3 regions of the Streptomyces sp. NPDC087859 genome follow, and region 2 is predicted to be linked to each of the others. Evidence: riboswitches for the same ligand, from Rfam matches in the RefSeq annotation. Region 2 holds a riboswitch; each other region holds the start of a gene.

Region 1 (4,754 bases), on a different contig from region 2:
GACGGCCTGGCGGGAACCCGACACCTTCGTGGAAGGAGCCGACGGGAGCGGGCTCCTGGCGGCGGCCGGCGTGTCCGTCGTGGTGCTGCCGGAGTTCGAGGAGCAGGCCAGGAGGCCGAATCTTCCCCTGCTGGAGTGAGCGTCACCCGGCCGTCCGGCGAGGGAGGGCGAGACCCGCTCGGACGCCGGGTGACTGACCGATCAGCCCAACATTTCCTGCGCGCCGCTCCCCGCAGGGTGACGCTGCCACCATGAGGTCAGCCCGATTCCGTGCCGCCGTCGCGCTTCTGCTCGCCCCCCTTCTCGCCACCGCCTGTGGGACCACCGACGCCGGTACCCGCACCATGGCCCGTGCGCTGCCCCCCGACGCGGCGTTCACACACCCCGGTGTGCTGGTGAGCGAGGCCCAGCTGGACGCCGTACGGGAGAAGGTCACCGCGGGGAAGCAGCCGTGGCTGAAGGCGTACTTCGACATGAGGGACAGCAAGTACGGGGCGTACAAGTACCGGGCCGAGCCGTACGCGAGCGTGGACTGTCCCGGTGGGGAGCACGCCGACCGGCCCGCGCACGGGTGCGTCGAGGAGCGCGAGGACGCGATCGCCGCCTATACGCAGGCGCTCCTCTTCCGCGTCACCGGCAAGCAGCGGCATGCCGTCAAGGCCCGGGAGATCATGGACGCCTGGTCGGCGAGGATGCGGAAGCACACCGAGGAGGACGCCGGGCTCCAGACCGGGTGGGCCGGGGCGACCTGGGCGCGGGCCGCGGAGATCGTGCGGCACAGCGCGGGCGCGGGGTGGCCGCAGGACCGGGTCGCGCGGTTCCAGGACATGCTGCGGACCGCGTATCTGCCCGCCGTCACCCGCAAGGTCCCCGACTACAACGGCAACTGGGACCTCGTCATGACCGACGCGGCCATCGGCATGGCCGTCTTCCTCGACGACCACAAGACCTTCGACCACGCGCTCCAGCGCTTCCGGGAACGCGTCCCTGCCTACTTCTACCTGGAGGAGGACGGGCGGGTGCCGCTCACCCCGGCCGGGTCGGGGGTGAACACGCCGACGAGGCTGACGACGTACTGGTTCGGGCAGAAGACGTACAAGGACGGCGTCTCCCAGGAGACCTGCCGCAACTTCAAGCACGTCGGCTACTCCATCGCCGCCACCGCCCACATCGCCGAGACCGCCTGGCACCAGGGCGTCGACCTGTACGGCGAGGTCAAGGACCGGCTGAAGTCGGCGCTCGCCTTCCACGCCCGGTACCAGGCCGGCGAGCCCGCGCCCGCGTGGCTGTGCGGCGGGAAGGTGGACCGGAACATGGGCCCCGACCTGGAGGTCGCCCTCAACCATCTGGAGAACCGCCTCGACGTCTCCGTCCCGGCCGCCCACAAGCTCGCCGAGGAGACCCGGCCCGCCGGTACCGACAATCTGTTCGTGTCCTGGGAGACCCTGACCCACACGGGCAACCCCGGCAGCTGAAAAACGCAGGTCAGCGGCGGCGCGACTTAACTGTGGTGCTGAGCGTCCCGCGGATGGCGTATGCTGGTTTCACCGACGCGGGGTGGAGCAGCTCGGTAGCTCGCTGGGCTCATAACCCAGAGGTCGCAGGTTCAAATCCTGTCCCCGCTACTCATGGCTCAGGGCCGGAGTCCAGTTCGCTGGACTCCGGCCCTGAGTGTTTCCCCCGGTCGGGCCACACGGCTCGCCGCCCGTGCCCGGTCCGGGAAACCTGGGCATGTGGATCAGGAGGCGGTGGCGGGACGGCGTGTCTCCGCCCTCTTACGGGCGCTGCCCGCCCTGCTGATCGTCGGTGGCGTCCTCTACGACGTCCTGACCCCCCGGGACTTCACCGCGATCCCCTTCTTCACCGCCGCCCCCCTGGTCGCCGCGCCCCTCTATCCGCTGCTCGGCATCGTCGCCACCGGCGCGGTGGCCCTGATCGCCGCCTTCGCCGTCCATATGCGGTTCGGTTTCCGGCTGGACGCCGACAACCTCACCGAGGCGCTCACCGTGGCGGTGGTCGCCGTGCTGGCCGCCGTCCTCAACCGGGTCGTGCTCCGCGGCGACCAGCGGCTCGCCTCCCAGCGCCAGATCGCCGAGGCCGCCCAGCGGGCGGTGCTGCCCGAGCCCGACGACCGGATCGGCGGGTTCGACATCGCGGTGCGGTACGAGGCGGCGCAGAAGGACGCCTTCATCGGCGGGGACCTCTACGCGGTGCAGGACAGTCCGTACGGGGTGCGGCTGGTGGTGGGGGACGTGCGGGGGAAGGGCATGGGGGCGGTCGCCGCGGTCGCCGTCGTCATCGGGGCGTTCCGGGAGGCCGCCGAGCAGGAGCCGACGCTGGAGGCGGTCGCGCGGCGGCTGGAGCGGGCGCTGGCGCGCGAGGGCACGCGGCGCGAGGGGCTCGACGCCATCGAGGGGTTCACCACCGTCGTACTCGCCGAACTGCCGCACGGCGACGGGGTCGTACGGGTCCTCAACCGCGGCCATCCGCCGCCGTTGCTGCTGTGTCCCGACGGCACCGTGCGGGCGCTGCCCGCCGTCGAGCCCGCGTTGCCGCTGGGCATGGGCGAGTTGGGGAGCTGGCCCGACCGTGCGGAGGAGGCGGTTTTCCCGGGCGGGGCCACGCTGCTGCTGTACACCGACGGGCTGTCCGAGGCGCGGGACCGGTACGGGGAGTTCTACGATCCGGCGGCGCGGCTCGCGGGACGCGCATTCCGGGTCCCCGGGGCGCTGCTGTCCGCGCTCGCCGTGGAGGTGCGCCGGCACACGGGGGGCGGCATGACGGACGACATGGCGCTGCTCGCCGTACGACGGCCGTGACCCTTGGGGAGCTTTATCACGTGGGGTGACCGGGTGAGTGCCCTCCGCATAACAACTGACATACAGTCAATACCTGTGAGTTTACCGGAGCGCGGTCAACTCGCCCGTTTTTCACCGCTCATGGACCCGTACGTCCAGGGGAAAAAGGTTAATGATCAAGCGGAACAGCTTGGAATCCATGGTCCGGGTCTATTAACGTTCGATAACGCAGCGCGGTCGTCCCAGCCGTCACAAGAGACGGCTCCGTGCTCACGCGCTTAATCCCGCAAGGGAGCCGGGGAACCACCACCCTGGGGTGAATCGCGCGGATGCCACCGTGAACTCACGGCCGGTATACGCGCGTAGGAGACCTTCCTGCTCCGAACCCGTCAGCTAACCCGGTAGGCGAGAAGGAAGGAAAGGAGCACGCCCACGTGGCGTCAAACCGGCCTGCCCCCGAGGCCCCGTACGTGCCGAGCCAGCGCAGCACCACCGATGTCTTCGGCTACGGCAGCTACCACCACGACGAGGGTCCGCGGGAGGAATGGAATCCCACCGAGGAGTCCATCCGACCGGCACGTGGCAAGCATCGGGTCGCCAAGCAGCGCAGCGGGGGATTCGCCCGCAGCTCCACCGTCCTGGGCGTCGGTGTCATAGCCGCCGTCGGCGGGGCCGGCATGGCCAGCGCCAACACCGGCAAGCCGCCGGTCTCCATCTCGATGCCCGACCTTCCGTTCGTGTCCGGCGAGGAGGAGGCACCGCAGGGCTCGGCCACCGCGCTCAGCGACCTCGCCGCGGCCCCCACGGCCGCCGCCACGGCTGTCACGGACAAGACCCAGATCAGCGTCTCCGACTCCGGCGCCGGCGAGACGCTGCGCAACCGGATCATGGCGCAGGCCGAGAGCCAGCAGACGCAGGTCGAGAACAAGACGCAGCTCGCCACGCAGAGCGCCCTCGCCGACGAGGCCGCCAAGGCCGAGGCCGCCGCGCTGAAGAAGGCCGCGGACGACGCAGCCGAGGCGAAGAAGAAGGCGGAGGCGGAAGCCGAGAAGGCCGCCGAGGCCAAGCGGCTCGCCGAGCTGGCGAAGCAGTACACGCTGCCGACCTCCTCGTACACGATCACCTCGACCTTCGGGCAGGCCGGCTCCCTGTGGTCCTCCGGGTACCACACGGGCCTCGACTTCGCCGCTCCCACGGGCACGCTCATCAAGGCGATCCACAGCGGCACCATCACGCAGGCCGGCTGGGACGGGTCGTACGGCTACAAGACCGTCCTCACCCTCGACGACGGCACCGAGCTGTGGTTCGCCCACCAGTCGTCGATCAGTGTCAGCGTGGGCCAGAAGGTCAACACCGGTGATGTGATCGGGCGCGTGGGAGCGACCGGCAACGTCACGGGCGCGCATCTGCACCTCGAGGTCCACGCGGGCGGTGCGTCCACCGGGATCGACCCGATGGCGTGGCTGCGGAGCAAGGGGCTCACCCCCTGAGGTTCTCCTGATCCACCGGCGGCCCTGACGCACACCCCCCGACGTCACGGCCGCCGGTTTTTGCGTCACCGGGCACGGAATGTCAGCCTCCGCTTGTTTACGGGAACTTTGCGGCCGTTCCGGAAGAGCGGTCTTCGCACCGGCGTTGACCCCGTACATGACTTCTCTTCGCAAGCTGGGCACGTCCGACCTCGAGGTCTTCCCGCTCTCCCTCGGCGGCAACGTCTTCGGCTGGACCGCCGACGAGACACAGTCCTTCGCCGTACTCGACGCCTACGCGGCCGCGGGCGGCAACTTCGTCGACACGGCGGACTCGTACTCCGCGTGGATCGACGGCAACGTCGGCGGTGAGTCCGAGACCATCATCGGCAAGTGGGTCAAGGCGCGCGGCAACCGCGACGACGTCGTGATCGCCACGAAGGTCAGCCAGCACCCCGACTTCCCGGGCCTGACGGCCGCGAACATC
Region 2 (4,754 bases):
GAAGACGTCCGGTGACGTCGAGGTGCCGGTCATCGAGGCGGCGATCGACGAGGAGCTCGCCCGGTTCGCCGCGGAGGGCCCCACGGCCGAGGAAATGGAGCGCGCCCAGGCCCAGTTGGAGCGCGAGTGGCTGGACCGGCTCGGCACCGTCGCGGGCCGCGCCGACGAACTGTGCCGCTACGCCGTCCTGTTCGGCGACCCGCAGCTCGCCCTCACCGCCGTCAACCGGGTGCTCGAAGTGAGCGCCGAGGAAGTCCAGGCGGTCGCCAAGGCCCGCCTGCGCCCCGACAACCGCGCGGTGCTCGTCTACGAGCCCGTCTCCGCGGAGACCGCCGAGGACGCGGATCCGCCGGAGGACCCCGAGGCCGAGGCCACCGTCGAGGCCGGCGACAAGAACGAGGAGGCGGCCAAGTGACCGAGCTCGCCACGATGGAGTTCCACCCCCGGCCGCAGGCGGGCGAGGCCCGGCCGTGGGCCTTCCCGGCCCCCGAGCGCGGCACGCTCGACAACGGCCTGACGGTCCTGCGCTGCCACCGCCCCGGCCAGCAGGTCGTCGCCGTCGAGGTCCTCCTCGACGCCCCGCTGGACGCCGAGCCGGCCGGCCTGGACGGCGTCGCCACGATCATGGCGCGGGCCTTCTCGGAGGGCACCGACAAGCACACCGCCGAGGAGTTCGCCGCCGAGCTGGAGCGGGCCGGTGCCACGCTCGACGCCCACGCCGACCACCCCGGCGTACGGCTGAGCCTCGAGGTCCCGGCGTCGCGTCTGCCCAAGGCGCTCGGTCTGCTGGCCGACGCCCTCAGGGCGCCCGCGTTCGCGGACAGCGAGGTCGAGCGCCTCGTCACCAACCGCCTCGACGAGATCCCGCACGAGCTGGCCAACCCCTCCCGCCGGGCCGCCAAGGAGCTCTCCAGGACCCTGTTCCCGGCGGACCTGCGCATGTCCCGCCCGCGCCAGGGCACCGAGGAGACCGTCCAGAACATCGACTCCGCGGCCGTACGCGCCTTCTACGAGAAGCACGTCCGCCCGGCCACCGGCACCGTCGTGGTCGTCGGTGACCTCACCGGCATCGACCTGGACGCGCTGCTCGCCGACACCCTCGGCTCGTGGACCGGCTCCCAGGCCGAGCCGCGTCCGGTGCCGCCGATCACCGCCGACGACACGGGCCGTGTCGTCATCGTGGACCGCCCCGGCGCCGTCCAGACGCAGCTGCTGATCGGCCGTATCGGCGCCGACCGGCACGACCGCGTGTGGGCCGCGCAGGTGCTCGGCACGTACTGCCTCGGCGGCACCCTCACCTCCCGCCTGGACCGCGTCCTGCGTGAGGAGAAGGGCTACACCTACGGGGTGCGCTCGTTCGGGCAGGTCCTCAGGTCCGCCCCCGACGGAACGGGTGCCGCGATGCTCGCCATCAGCGGCTCCGTCGACACCCCGAACACCGGTCCGGCCCTGGACGACCTGTGGACGGTCCTGCGCACCCTTGCCGCGGAGGGGCTGACCGACGCCGAGCGGGACGTCGCCGTGCAGAACCTGGTCGGCGTGGCCCCGCTGAAGTACGAGACCGCGGCGGCCGTCGCGAGCACGCTGGCCGACCAGGTCGAGCAGCACCTGCCCGACGACTACCAGGCCACGCTGTACCGGCAGCTCGCCGCGACCGGCACCGTGGAGGCCACCGCAGCGGCCGTCAACGCCTTCCCGGTGGACCGGCTGGTGACGATCCTGGTCGGCGACGCGTCCGCCATCAAGGCGCCCGTCGAGGCCCTCGGGATCGGTGAAGTGAGCGTCGTGTCCGCCGAGTAGCGGCACGCGCGTGAAGGGGCCCTGGTGACTGACGTGTCACCAGGGCCCCTTAATGTCCGAATTAGGGGAGAGGTTGCCTGTCTGCCCTGTGGCATGCGCTACAAAACCCCTGATCCGTTTGGGGATTGAAAGTCGCCCCGCTTAGCGTCATCCGGGCTGTTCGTCAGGCAGTGCGCCGCGCCCGCGGCACCGGACAGCCATCGCCGAGTCCCCGTACGGCGCGAGCCAGGGGAGCCGGGGACCCACATTCATGTAGTCCCTGGGGTGAATCGGACGCCCGCGCGCGCAGCGAGGGGGTCCGTAGGAGACCTTCCTGCTCCGAACCCGTCAGCTAACCCGGTAGGCGAGAAGGAAGGAAAGGACCAGCCACCACATGGCGTTCACGCGCGCCACCGGGAAGCACCGCCGTCCCAGCAGGATGAAGCGCACCACCGCCCACGTGGCGGGGGTCGCGGCCCTCACCACCACCGGCGTCATCGGCACCCTCGCCGCCCCGGCCCTCGCGGCGGAGCCCGCGGCCGAGCAGACCGGCCTCACCCCGGTCGTCACCATCGGCGACTCGGTCGCCGCCCAGATCGACGCCCAGGCCGAGGCCCAGCAGCAGGCGGCCATCGAGGCCGCCGAGCAGAAGGCCCGGCAGAAGGCCGAGCAGGCGGCGCTCAAGAAGGCCGCCGCCAAGGCCGAGAAGGAGCGCGAGGCCAAGGAGCGCGCCGCCCGCGCCGCCGCCGAGCGCAAGCGCCTCAACAGCTATGTAGCCCCGATATCGGGCTCGTACATCTCCACCGGCTACAAGGCCGGCGGCGGCGTCTGGTCCTCCGGCAGCCACACCGGCGTCGACTTCCACGCCGCCACCGGCACCTCCGTCCACGCGGTCGGCTCCGGCACGGTCGTCGAGGCCGGCTGGGGCGGGTCGTACGGCAACAACATCGTGATCAAGATGAACGACGGCACGTACACCCAGTACGGGCACCTGTCGTCCATCGGTGTTTCGGTGGGCCAGACGGTCACCCCGGGCCAGCAGATCGGCCTCTCCGGCGCGACCGGCAACGTCACCGGGCCGCACCTGCACTTCGAGGCCCGCACGACCGCGGAGTACGGCTCGGACATCGACCCCGTCTCCTACCTGCGTTCGCATGGCGTGAACGTCTGACGACGGACCGCGAGATCTTCTGAAACCCCGGCTCACCGAGCCGGGGTTTTGCCGTTTCTGTCGCCCTGTTGTCCAAAAAATATGCATGGATTCCGGCCCGCCATCGGAAATTCCTGTTCTTTGCAATAGAGTCACTGAACACACGTCAATCATCGACGTTTCACGGGGATTAAGGCGGAGGTCGGTCATGCGTATTCCGGCGCACTCGGTATGCACCGCGATCAGGGACGACATCGTCGCCGGTGTCTACGAGCGCGGCAGCCGCCTCACCGAGGAACTCCTCGCCCGTCGCTACGGGGTCTCCCGTGTCCCCGTCCGGGAGGCGCTGCGCACTCTGGAGGCCGAGGGCTTCGTGGTGACGCGGCGCCACGCGGGCGCGTGCGTGGCCGAACCGACCGAGCAGGAGGCCGCCGACCTGCTGGAGATGCGGATGCTCCTGGAGCCCCTGGGTGCCTCACGGGCCGCCCAGCGGCGCACCGAGGCGCATCTGAAGGTCCTGCGCGGTCTGGTCAGGCTGGGCCAGGAGCGGGCCAGGAGGGGCAACAGCGATGACCTGCGGTCCCTGGGAGGCTGGTTCCACGAGACGCTCGCCCAGGCCTCCGGCAGCCCCGCGCTGACCTCGATGCTGACCCAGCTACGGCACAAGATCTCCTGGATGTACGCCGTGGACGCCCCGGTCAACCCCGTCGAGTCCTGGGCGGAGCACGGTGCCATCGTCGACGCCGTGGCGCGCGGCGACGGAGAGCGCGCGCGGGCGGTCACGGCTCTGCACACGGAGCGCTCGACAGCCGTGCACCGGCTCCGATTCACCGGCACGGGAGATCGGCCGGAGCGTGTGAGGAACTCGCAACATCCCGTAAACATGCCGAGCCTGCGGCATTAACACAAGAGCCGTATACAAAGAGGCAGTAATTCGCGGGGGATTATTTCCGCTGCCTGTGAGCGAGAAATGCAAAGGGCTCGCCCGATAAATTCGGACGAGCCCTTCTGTGGTGCCGTGAATCAGCCGGCCCCGGTAAATCAGACGGTCTCGGGAAGCTCCTCGAGACCCTCGGAGACCAGCTTCGCCAGTCGGTCGAGGGCGGCGTCCGCGCCCTCGGCGTCGGAGGCGAGGACGATCTCCTCGCCGCCCTGGGCGCCGAGGCCCAGAACCGCCAGCATGGAGGCCGCGTTGACGGGGTTGCCGTCGGCCTTGGCGATCGTCACGGGGATACCGGAGGCCGTGGTGGCCCGGACGAAGATGGAAGCGGGGCGGGCGTGAAGACCCTCGGCCCAGCCGACGTTGACGCGGCGCTCAGCCATGTGATGCTGCCCTTCGGTGTTCAGGGTTGTCTAGACCAGTTTCCCACAACGTGAAGCTTCTCCGGAGCGGACGTGCGTCCCGTCCGGGGTGAGTCGCCGGACCGCGGCCTCGGTCCGGCTTCCGTCCTTGCGATCCTCTTGCGTTCTCCACAGACTGCCTCGCGCCGTTGTCGTACGCGAGCCGTAATCTGGGGCCCATGCAGACCTCGCCGGACCGGCACGAGTACCCCGCGCACTGGGAAGCCGACGTGGTGCTGCGCGACGGCGGCACCGCGCGCATCCGCCCCATCACCGTTGATGACGCCGAGCGCCTGGTCAGCTTCTACGAGCAGGTGTCGGACGAGTCGAAGTACTACCGCTTCTTCGCGCCCTACCCTCGCCTGTCCGCCAAGGACGTCCACCGCTTCACGCACCACGACTTTGTGGACCGGGTGGGACTCGCCGCCACGGTCGGCGGTGAGTTCATCGCCACCGTACGCTACGACCGCATCGGCGCCGATGG
Region 3 (4,754 bases), on a different contig from region 2:
CGGATCACGTCCGCGTACTCCCGGCAGGCCGCGAACGTCCGCTCCAGCGCCTCCGGGGCCAGCCTGCCGGTCCGGTCCACGTCCTGGCCGAGCCGCACGATCGTCATCCGCCGGTCCAGCTCCACCAGCTCACCGGTGGCGGGGTTGACGTCCGCGACGAGGAGGCGGATGGAGTTCGTACCGCAGTCGACGGCGGCGACCCGGCCGAACCCCTCGGGGGCCGGCGGGGCGTCGGCGAAGGAGCCGCCGCGGGCCTCGGCGGGACCGGAGACCACGCCCTCCTCGCCCGGCAGCTCGTCCGCCGGGTCGGGAGCCACGAGCGGCTGCACGCACGGACCCTTGCGCCACCACTCCGGCAGCATCTCGATCGCCTCGTCGCCCAGCGGGTTCACACCGGGCCCCGCGGCCAGGGAGTGCCCCACCAGCACATGCAGGCACTTCACCCGGTCCGGCATGCCACCCGCGCTCGGGAAGCCCTCCAGGACCTCGATGGCGTCACGGCGCGCGATGTAGTCCTCGTGCGCGCCGCGGTAGGCGGCGGCGAGCTCCGGGTCGCTCTGGAGCCGCTCCGTCATCTCCTTCATGACGCCGTTCGCCTCCAGCGTGCCGATCGCCGAGGCGGCGCGCGGACACGTCAGGTAGTACGTCGTCGGGAAGGGCGTGCCGTCGGGGAGCCGGGGGGCCGTCTCCACCACGTCCGGCTGGCCGCACGGACAGCGGTGCGCGATCGCGCGCAGGCCGCGCGGCGGACGCCCGAGCTGCTGCTTGAAGGCCTCGACGTCGGCGTCGGTGGGCTCGGTGCGCTCGGTGGTCGGCGGGGGCGTTTCCATGCCGTACGAAAGTCTCTCTGCTGTCTGACTGCGGAAAAGGTCGGTTCACTGGTCGGAGGCGTCGGACTTGTCGACCCCGTCCCAGACGTTGGAGTACCAGGGGCGGTCGGCCGCCCCCATGTCGGCCCGCGACTGCCGCGCCGCGCCCGGATCGACGACGATGAACCCCGTCTCCCCCGGCATCACGTAGTGGAGCCGCTCGCGGATCCGCTGCTCGGCGTACGCGTCGTCCTGCCAGCGTGCCTTCTGGTCCCGCAGCTGCTCGACCCGCTGCCGGGCCTGTTCCTGCTGCCGCTGGAGGTCCGCGATCTCGGCGCGCTGGGAGACGTACTGCCTTATCGGATAGGCGAGCGCGACGATCAGCGAGCACAGGACCAGCGCGAGCAGTGCCGCCCGGCCGGTCAGCCGGGAGCGGCGGGCCTGCCGCTTGGTCTGGGAACGGTAGACCCGGGCCGCGGTCTGCTCGCCGAGCAGCCGGATCCTGGTCGCGGTGGAGAACCGGTCCCGGTCCTTGACGGCCATGTCCCAGCCCCTCCTTCACACACGCGCGTACGTCCCCGCACACGGTACGGGACCGGTGCGGGGACGTACGTACGACTGGCTAAGCCTTAGCCCTGCCGAGATCAGCCCTTGAAGCGGGGGAACGCGGAGCGGCCGGCGTACACCGCGGCGTCGTCGAGGATCTCCTCGATGCGCAGCAGCTGGTTGTACTTGGCGACGCGGTCCGAGCGGGCCGGGGCGCCGGTCTTGATCTGACCGCAGTTCACCGCGACGGCGAGGTCGGCGATGGTGACGTCCTCGGTCTCGCCGGAGCGGTGGGACATCATGCACTTGAAGCCGTTGCGCTGGGCCATCTCGACGGCGTCCAGGGTCTCGGTCAGCGAGCCGATCTGGTTCACCTTGACGAGCAGGGCGTTCGCGGAGCCCTCCTCGATGCCGCGGGCCAGGCGCTCGGGGTTGGTGACGAACAGGTCGTCGCCGACGATCTGGACCTTGTCGCCGATCTTCTCGGTGATGGTGTTCCAGCCGGCCCAGTCGTCCTCGTACAGCGGGTCCTCGATGGAGACGAGCGGGTACGCGGAGACGAGCTCCTCGTAGTACTCGGTCATCTCGGCGGCCGAGCGGGACTTGCCCTCGAACTCGTACTTGCCGTCCTTGTAGAACTCGGACGCGGCGACGTCGAGCGCGAGCGCGATCTGCTCGCCGGGGACGTAGCCGGCCTGCTTGATGGCCTCGATGATGAGGTCCAGGGCGGCGCGGTTGGACTCCAGGTTCGGGGCGAAGCCGCCCTCGTCGCCGAGGCCGGTGGACAGGCCCTTGGTCTTCAGCACCTTCTTGAGGGTGTGGTAGACCTCGGCGCCCCAGCGCAGCGCCTCGGAGAAGGACTCCGCGCCGATCGGGGCGATCATGAACTCCTGGATGTCCACGTTGGAGTCGGCGTGCGAGCCGCCGTTCAGGATGTTCATCATCGGAACGGGCAGCAGGTGCGCGTTCGGGCCGCCCAGGTAGCGGAAGAGCGGGAGGTCGCTGGCCTCGGAGGCGGCGTGGGCGACGGCGAGGGAGACGCCGAGGATGGCGTTGGCGCCGAGCGAGCCCTTGTTGTCGGTGGCGTCCAGGTCGAACATCGCCTGGTCGATCAGGCGCTGCTCGGTGGCGTCGTAGCCGACGAGCTCCGGGCCGATCTGCTCGATGACGGCGAGGACGGCCTTCTCGACACCCTTGCCGCCGTAGCGGTTGGGGTCACCGTCGCGGAGCTCGATGGCCTCGAAGGCGCCGGTGGAAGCACCGGAGGGAACGGCGGCACGACCCGTGCTGCCGTCGTCGAGGCCGACCTCGACCTCGACCGTGGGGTTGCCTCGGGAGTCCAGGATTTCCCGGGCTACGACGACGTCGATGGACGGCACGAGCATCTCCTTCTTGGGATGTGACACGGTCCGCCGGGACCGCGGTGTGTTCTGCGAGACGAGCCTAACCGGCTCCGGGCGTTCGGCCACCGTGCGGACCGCCCCGTGGACAGAACCGAGAGTAAATTGTTTCCGAACGGAACAAAGACGGTTTCGGAAACCTGGCAGAAACCGGCGCAGAAAAAACCCCGCCCCGGTGCGTACGGGGGAACACGCACCGGAGCGGGGAGCCCGTGGGGACGGGGGGACCCTCACGAGGCCTTCAGTATGAGGACCACGGATGTGAGGGCGCTGTGGTTCAGCCGGGTCCTGCTCGAATGCGGCGGACCCTTACGCGAGGCGCAGCTACTACTTGAGGTGCAGCTGCTGACCCGGGTAGATGAAGTCGGCGTCGCTGACGATGTCCTTGTTCAGCTTGAACACCTTCTGCCAGCCGCCCTTGACGTCGTGCTCCTCGGCGATGGAGCTGAGGGTGTCACCCTTGACGACCTTGTACTCGCCGTCGCCCTTCTTGACCTTCTTGCCGGTCGGGGTGGTGACGGTCTTCTTGGCGGCCGGGCGCTCGGAGGAGCGGGAGGCCTGCTGCTCGGAGGAGCGGGTGCTGGTGCCGCTGTCGCTGGAGGAGCTCGACGAGCCGCCGCCGGTGTAGCTCGCGCTGGACAGGTTGACGCCGCAGGACGGCCAGGCACCCTTGCCCTGGCTCGCGAGGACCTTCTCGGCTATCTCGATCTGCTGACCCTTGGTGGCCTGGTTGGCCTGCGAGGCGTACGCCGTGCCGCCGTACGCGGCCCAGGTGGAGGCGGAGAACTGCAGACCGCCGTAGTAGCCGTTGCCGGTGTTGATGGTCCAGTCGCCGCCCGACTCGCACTGGGCGACGGCGTCCCACTCGGAGGCGGTGGCGGCGGAGGCGTTGCCGGCCGCCATCAGCGGGGCCGCGATGGCGACACCGGTGACGCCGGCGAGCGCGGCGGCCCGGGTGGCCTTGGAAGGACGACGGTGCTTGCCCTTGCCGGAAAACAGCATGGTGGATCCCCTCACCGACGCCTGCGAGGTGAGCTGTCGGGTTCGGGCCGGTTGAGTTGCCCGGCCGCGCATCTCGCGATGCGCGACTTCACCCCAAGCCGGTCCAGCGTGAACTGCTGGGCCCGGCACTTACCTTGGGTCCCCCGCTCCTGCCTACGGCGCTTGACGCGACGACTGTTCCCGTACGGCCGCTGGCAGGATTCGGCGTTGCGGCAGCCGGGGCTCGCGGTGACGAGCGGTGTTGACCGTAGACAGGGAATCCGGCGAATTTCAAAGACGATCAGGGCTTCTGAGACTCATCCCACACTTTCATCAAACCGGACATTTGATGAGAAGTGTGGTCTGAACTCCCGGCATTCTCCTGGGGTTTTCGCCCTATTCGCTACCGAGTACGAGGGTCTGACCGGGCTCGATGTCGCTCGGGTCGGCGCCGATGACCTGCTTGTTCTCGGCGTAGAGCCGGCGCCATCCGCCGTCGACGTCAAGGGAGTCGGCGATGGAGGCGAGCGTGTCGCCGACGCGGACGGTGTAGGACCCCTCGTCGGCGCTCGCGCCACGGTGCCGGCCGGTGCTCTCCTGGGTGGCGGAGAGGGCGCCGGTGTCGACGAGAGCCGAAGAGCCGCCTTCTTGCCATGAGTTGTCCGATTCAACACCCTTTGTCGGCGCTATGGATGGACTGTCGGGCGACTGTGAGTCTTCGGCGCCAGGGTCGGATGTGTCCGACTTGGATGAGTTGTCCGCTTCGGTGGACGCCGAGGGTGAGGACGTCGGATCGGCGGAGGACCCGTTCGACGAGTCGGATGATCCGGAGGAGTTGGACAGCCCGGACGAGGCGGATGAATCAGACGATTCAGATGAACCCGACTCTTCGGACTCCGACGGGGTGCCGCTCCCGACGCCGGTGTCGACATCGTCCGAGGCCGAGTCCTTGCTCAGCCCGTTCAGCAGACCGCAGGTGCCCCAGACGCCAACACCCTGGTCCGCGAGGACCTTCTCG

What was found. Region 2 has a riboswitch for cyclic di-AMP ahead of ACIOHP_RS40220 (M23 family metallopeptidase). Riboswitches for the same ligand answer to the same signal wherever they lie in the genome.
Positions count from the first base shown of each region.
Region 1: another riboswitch for cyclic di-AMP. It lies ahead of ACIOHP_RS03945 (M23 family metallopeptidase); the one in region 2 lies ahead of ACIOHP_RS40220 (M23 family metallopeptidase).
Region 3: another riboswitch for cyclic di-AMP. It lies ahead of ACIOHP_RS12315 (transglycosylase family protein); the one in region 2 lies ahead of ACIOHP_RS40220 (M23 family metallopeptidase).

Region 1 is NZ_JBIUUU010000002.1:21,564-26,317, reverse strand. Features, by position in the region: gene ACIOHP_RS03965 (dihydrofolate reductase family protein) at 1-139, shown strand, start outside; gene ACIOHP_RS03960 (alginate lyase family protein) at 252-1,475, shown strand; tRNA gene ACIOHP_RS03955 (tRNA-Met) at 1,552-1,625, shown strand; gene ACIOHP_RS03950 (PP2C family protein-serine/threonine phosphatase) at 1,629-2,819, shown strand; cyclic di-AMP (ydaO/yuaA leader) riboswitch at 3,064-3,221, shown strand; gene ACIOHP_RS03945 (M23 family metallopeptidase) at 3,233-4,288, shown strand; gene ACIOHP_RS03940 (aldo/keto reductase) at 4,446-4,754, shown strand, end outside.
Region 2 is NZ_JBIUUU010000021.1:127,105-131,858, forward strand. Features, by position in the region: gene ACIOHP_RS40210 (pitrilysin family protein) at 1-415, shown strand, start outside; gene ACIOHP_RS40215 (M16 family metallopeptidase) at 412-1,800, shown strand; cyclic di-AMP (ydaO/yuaA leader) riboswitch at 1,992-2,160, shown strand; gene ACIOHP_RS40220 (M23 family metallopeptidase) at 2,174-2,950, shown strand; gene ACIOHP_RS40225 (GntR family transcriptional regulator) at 3,138-3,833, shown strand; gene ACIOHP_RS40230 (HPr family phosphocarrier protein) at 3,971-4,252, opposite strand; gene ACIOHP_RS40235 (GNAT family N-acetyltransferase) at 4,450-4,754, shown strand, end outside.
Region 3 is NZ_JBIUUU010000004.1:478,932-483,685, reverse strand. Features, by position in the region: gene ACIOHP_RS12335 (Ppx/GppA phosphatase family protein) at 1-170, opposite strand, end outside; partial or broken gene ACIOHP_RS12330 (DUF501 domain-containing protein) at 426-830, opposite strand; gene ACIOHP_RS12325 (septum formation initiator family protein) at 876-1,352, opposite strand; gene eno (phosphopyruvate hydratase) at 1,454-2,734, opposite strand; gene ACIOHP_RS12315 (transglycosylase family protein) at 3,083-3,757, opposite strand; cyclic di-AMP (ydaO/yuaA leader) riboswitch at 3,761-3,928, opposite strand; gene ACIOHP_RS12310 (transglycosylase family protein) at 4,133-4,754, opposite strand, start outside.